2 regions of the Streptomyces sp. AA4 genome follow, and region 2 is predicted to be linked to the other one. Evidence: riboswitches for the same ligand, from Rfam matches in the RefSeq annotation. Region 2 holds a riboswitch; the other holds the start of a gene.

Region 1 (2,852 bases), 2.1 Mb from region 2:
TCTCGTTCACCCGGACCGACCCGGTCGCCGGAGTGGATCGCGCGCGGTTGTTCGCGGTGGTCGACGCTGCGTTCTCGCAGCGGCGCAAGACTTTGCGGGCCGCGCTGGCCGGATGGGCGGGTTCCGCCGAGCGGGCCGGCGAGCTGCTCGCCGAGGCGGGGATCGATCCGAAGACGCGCGGGGAGCAGCTGGACGTGCACGCGTTCGCGCGGATCGCGGCTGCCGCAAAGTGACCCCCTCCCACGGTGTGCGCCTTGCGACGTCCAACGGCGGTGCCACCACGGGTATTCCGGATGGAGCCCATTAGTTTCGCTGCGTTGTCCGGTGATCTTGGGTCGTCGCTGATTGTGGGTCATTCGTCGTCGTAGAGCTACGCTCGGTGATCGTGCCTGGACCCCGGAAACCGCCCGCCACCTGTGACGAGCGGCTCGGCATTCGGGGGAGCTTGCTTGCTCCACACCCCGCATTGTTCAGCGGCCCCGCCCGAAGGTGCTTCGCTTCCCTGACCTATCTCGGCCCCGCTGCGAACCCGATTGTCCGGGCCACGCGGCCCGCGAGCGACCCCCACTTGACAACGAGAAAACTCTTGTTCCACAAAGCTCCTTGATCGTCCACAGTGGAACGAACTTGTTCGCCGCCGGGCTCCGCCGCGCGCGTTTCGCAGGTCGAGGCACTGTTCGGCGACCGAGCTTCCGGGTTTCCGGGTCCTGGACGCCGGGTCCCGGCATGCGGGCACCACCAGACGTGTGATCTGCACCAACGCGCTTGCGTTCAGCCAATGGGATCGGCTTTACTCGAAAGCGTCCATCCCGAGCGACTGAGAGACCTGGCTCGCCGAAGTCGCAGCAACCACCCTCCGCAGGGCAGGTGCTACCGCCAGGACCGATGGAGGCTGTTTTCGATGAAGAGGGTCACCCGCCCGCTCCTGCTGACCCGCCGGCGCGTAGTCGACGAAGGTCGCCGCTCGGTATGTGCGTGTCGACGCTCCATGGTCATCGCCTGATCGTTTTTTCCGCAGTTTTCTTGCGCCGTCCACAGTGGACGGTAATTCGATGACGCCTGGCGCGCCCGGAAACGGCGCTGCGCCTCGTTTGCCTGGAGCCCTTTCGTGATCACTGTCGAAAACGTGTCCAAGTCCTTTCCCTTCCACGGAAATCGTGTCGCCGCGCTGCGCGACGTGAGTGTTGACGTGCAAGCCGGTTCCCTGTTCGGGATCGTGGGTCCGTCCGGTTCCGGCAAGTCGACCCTCGCCCGCTGCATCGCGCTGCAGGAGCGTCCCGACCGCGGCGTCGTGCGCCTCGACGGCCTCAACACCGCGACGCTCGACGGCAAGCGGCTGCGGGAGATCCGCCGCCAGCTGGGTGTCGTCGGGACCAAGCCCGAGCTGATCGCCGAGCGCACCATCGCCGGCAACATCGCCAGCCCGCTGGAGCAGCTCGGCGTCGACGGCCCGCAGCGGCGCAGCCGGGTCGGTTCGCTGCTCGACCTCGTCGGCCTCACCCCGCGCGCCGCGCAGAAGCCCGAAGAACTCACCGAAGGCCAGCTCCGCCGGGTCGCGGTCGCGAAGGCGCTCGCCGCCGGACCGGCGGTGCTGCTCGCCGACGACCCGACCGCCGGGATCGCGGCCGAGGACGCCGGCGCGGTGCTCGCCGTGCTCGACCGGGCGCGGGCCGAGCTGGGTGTGACGGTCGTCGTCACCACGCCGGACGCGGACGTCGTCCGCCGGGTCTGCGACGACGTCGCGGTGCTCGACAACGGTGCGATCGTCGAACGCGGCACGGTGCTCGACCTGATCTCGACGCCGGACAGCTGGACCGCGCAGGCGGTGCTGCCGTCGATCGAGACCTCGCGCGCCCAGTCCGCGAAGTACGACCGCGCGGTCGACGTCGTCCTGATCGGTTTCGCGTCGGTGGGCGCCCTGCTGCCCGAGGCGGCCAGCCGCTTTGACGTGGAGCTCGCCACCATCGGCGGCGGTCTCACCCGCATCGGGGACACCCCGATCGCCCGGTTCCGCCTCGGCGTCCGCGGCGAGCGGGCCGACGCCGCGCTGTCCTGGATCTCCGACCGGGGCGCGCACGTGAGCCAGCCGGCCCGCGGTCCGCAGAGCGTCGTCGCCGCCTGAGTTTCCCTTTGCCCAAGCGGTTTTCGAGGGCCGTCCCCTTTCGGCGGGGCGGCCCTCGCCGCGTCCGCGGGACACCTCGCCCCGGGAATCAGGACACCTGGGCGAAGTTCTAGGACAGCTGTCCTGAAGGTTGTCCATTGTGGTCGTTCCGGCGAAGAATCTCCGCTAGCTCCGGATCCGCGTGCGCCTCGGCGGTCTGCTTCCACTTCGCCACGAGGGCGGCGAAGGGCACCGGATTGCCGAGCGATTCGGCCCGCTCCGAGGTCTCGACCAATTCGCCGACGAACGCGTGCAGCTCTTCCTTCGACAGATACCGCGCCCACGGGAACGCGGCGGGCAGCGCCTCGGCGGCGAGCGCGACCGTCGCGGCACTGCCGCGCGTCAACTCCGCCAGGATCGTGCCGGTGGCCGAAACCCGGCCGCTGCCTGCTCGGCGGTGACCAGGAGCAGATCGGGTTTGTCCTTCTCCCGTCGGCGAATCCGGAGGTTGACTGCCGGTACGCGTCCAGTTACCAAGTAGTTCCACATTAGCCCGCCTGGCCACCTCGGGACGACGACTGGGGGAACTTCCGTGCCGACGTTTTCTCCTGGCGGGACCTGGCGCGCGGCAGCCACGTAGGCTGGACGGGTGCTCGCCGTCGTTCCACCACCAGTCACCGTCCGGGTCCCGGCCAAGGTCAACCTGCACCTGGCCGTCGGCGACCTGCGGGCGGACGGGTTCCACGAGCTG
Region 2 (2,852 bases):
GCGGGCCTGTCCCGCACGGAACCGCGAGAAATCCACGACGTCGAACGGGCCGCTCTAGCCGACTGCCGCGCGCCCATTCCCACCGCGACCGAGGCAGCCGAAGAAGCGTTCGCTCACCTGGCCCGAATGCTCCTCAACGGCCACCTCACCGAACGCGGCCTGCTGGACGACCTGCACACGATCATCGTCCGCACCGATTACTCCGACAGGGTCATCGAGCTGCCGCTGGCGCAAGCCTGGATGCTGGACGAAGAGTGGGGCCAAGGCTGGGGACGCACTGAAGAGCAAATCAAAGAGGTGATCCGCGCAGCCTGCAAGAACCAACTCGACCACGACGCGGGAGCGCGATAAACACTGCACCGTCAAGCGCAGAAACCGGGCAGCTCCCGAGTGTCCCCCACCGGCGCCCACCGGCCGTCCACCTTCGCGTACTCCCACCGGGCCCCGCGGGCCACGATCTGGCGCAGGGCCAGCACCAACCGGTCCACGTGTTCCTCGGTGCTCCCCAGACCGAGGCTGACCCGAACCGCCTGCTGGCCTTCGCTTCCGGCTTCTCGGATCAGCCTCCGGGCGGCCACGTGGGCGCAGAACGCGCCGTCCCGCACGCCGATTCCGTACTCCGCCGACAGCACCGCCGCCAGCCAGCCGGGTTCGAATCCGTCGACTACGAAACTCACCGTGCCGACCCGGTCCACCGGCGCGTCGAAGAACCGCAGCTCGGCGAATCCGGGCAGGCTCTCGAGGCCCTTGCGCAGCCGCTCCAGCAGCGCGGCCTCATGCGCACCAACCGCGTCCCAATGCGCCGCCAGCTGTTCGCAAGCCACTCCAAGCGCATACACGCCAACGGTATTCGGCGAACCGGCCTCGTGTCGTTCCTCACCGCTGTTCCACACGACGGCTTCCTCGGTCACCAGTTTCGTCGCGCCGCCACCAGCCAGGTACGGCTCAGCGGCCCGCAGCCAGTCGCTGCGGCCGATCAGCGCTCCCGCCCCAAACGGCGCGTACAGCTTGTGCCCGGACAGCGCGACGTAGTCGACATCCAGCTCCCGCAACGAAATTCGCCGATGCGGCGCGAGCTGAGCGGCGTCGAGCGCGACCCGGGCACCGTGTTTCCGGGCCACCGCGGCGATTTCCGCGACCGGCAGCAGCTCGCCGGTCACGTTGGACGCTCCGGCGACCACCACCAGCCGGGGCCCCTGCGGGCATTCCGCGAGGGCTTCGTCCACAACGGACACCGCGGCGAGCCGGGTTCGCGGCAGCTGCACGCGCCGGACGTTCGGACCCCGCCACGGCAGCAGCGCGGCGTGGTGCTCGCTGTCGAACACGACCACAGAAGTCTTGCGCGGCAACGCTTTCGCCAGCAGGTTGAACGCGTCAGTGGTGTTGCGGGTGAAGATCACCGAGTCGCCGCTGCGGGCGTCCACGAACCGGCGCAGCACGTCCCGGGTCCGCTCGTACAGCCGCGTCGAGACCTGCGAAGCGAAGCCCGCGCCGCGATGCACGCTGGCGTACCAGGGAAGGAACTCGTCGACCGCCGTGCGCACCGCGTCCAGACAGGGCGCGCTGGCCGCGTGGTCGAGGTTCGCGTAGCCGATGTCGCCGCCGGTGACCAGCGGGACCCGCAACGCGGCACCAGCGACAGCGGGAACAGCAGAAACAGTTTCCGTGGACCGGTCGAGTGCGAGAGTCATGACGGCGCCTCCTCGGCGTTCCGGGGGACCCCCGGCGAGGGGCCCGCGCTTGCCCGCCGCACTGCGCGACCGGCCTGGTCCTCACCCGGGGCACCCCACCGCGGTAGGAGGGTTGCCGGCCAGCAAGCCGGGGCTTCGCGCTGGCACTCATGACCTGGAACCGAAGATAGCGGACCACCCGCGGGCGAAACCAGCCCCGTCTCGTGATCTGAGACGGCAGTCACAGATACAGTCCACAAAGGACGGAAGAATCAGGCCCCGGATTCCCCGTGCCAGCGCGCGAGGCGGCCGGCGCGGTCCACGGCCCGGATGCGCCGTTCGGTCGCGTCGCGGTCGGCGGCGGTCGTGACCACCAGAAGCTGGTCCTCGACCTGCAAGCGGCTCGTTTTCTGCGGGGTGAAGCCCGTCCCGCCGCGCACCACGAGGCTGACCGTCGCGCCGGCGGGCAGCCGCAGCTCCGACAGGTACACGCCGTGCAGTTTCGACCCCTTCTGGATGCGCACCTGCAGCAGTTCCGCGCCGAGTTCGTCGAGCGGGGCGGAGTCGACCTCGATCTCGTGCGCTTGCGTCGCCTTCGCCAGCCCGAGGATCCGCGCGAGCGGGCTGAGCGTCGCGCCCTGCAGCAGGGTGAGCACGATGACGAGCACGAAAACCGCGTCCACGAGCCGTTGCGCGCCCGGCACGCCTTCGGACAGCGGGATCATCGCGAGCACGATCGGCACCGCGCCGCGCAGCCCGGCCCAGGACAGGAACGTCACTTCCCGCCACGGCAACCGGAACGGCAGCAGCGACAGGACGACCGAGAGCGGCCGCGCGAGCAGCAGCACCACCGCGCCCGCGACCAGGCCCGGGATGAGCGTTTCGAGCAGCCGGGTCGGCGACGCGAAGAGGCCGAGCAGCACGAACAGCCCGATCTGCGCGAGCCAGCCGAGCCCTTCGGCGAACGACAGGGTGTCCGAGCGGTGCGGCAGCTTGGAGTTGCCCAGCACCAGGCCGGCGACGTAGGTGGCGAGCAGCCCGGACGCGTGCGCCAGCTGTCCCGAGGAGTACGCGAGCACGCACACCGCGACCGTCGCGAGCGGGTACAGGCCGGTCGCCGGGAGCGCGGCCCGGCGCAATGCCTGCGCGCCCAGCCAGCCGAACGCGAGCCCGAGCGCGAGG

The links. A riboswitch is a leader RNA that binds a small molecule or an ion and turns the genes downstream of it on or off. The one in region 2 is predicted to bind S-adenosylmethionine.
Region 1: it holds a riboswitch for S-adenosylmethionine, as region 2 does, so the genes downstream of both, SSMG_RS33425 (methionine ABC transporter ATP-binding protein) here and SSMG_RS24185 (aminotransferase class V-fold PLP-dependent enzyme) in region 2, are expected to answer to the same signal.

What each region holds. Positions count from the first base shown of each region.
Region 1 is NZ_GG657746.1:7,352,031-7,354,882, reverse strand. Features, by position in the region: gene rsmA (16S rRNA (adenine(1518)-N(6)/adenine(1519)-N(6))-dimethyltransferase RsmA) at 1-233, shown strand, start outside; SAM riboswitch class I at 802-892, shown strand; gene SSMG_RS33425 (methionine ABC transporter ATP-binding protein) at 1,109-2,122, shown strand; gene SSMG_RS33420 (hypothetical protein) at 2,232-2,507, opposite strand; gene SSMG_RS33415 (4-(cytidine 5'-diphospho)-2-C-methyl-D-erythritol kinase) at 2,751-2,852, shown strand, end outside.
Region 2 is NZ_GG657746.1:5,280,456-5,283,307, forward strand. Features, by position in the region: gene SSMG_RS24180 (hypothetical protein) at 1-351, shown strand, start outside; gene SSMG_RS24185 (aminotransferase class V-fold PLP-dependent enzyme) at 363-1,691, opposite strand; SAM riboswitch class IV at 1,732-1,846, opposite strand; gene SSMG_RS24190 (potassium/proton antiporter) at 1,943-2,852, opposite strand, start outside.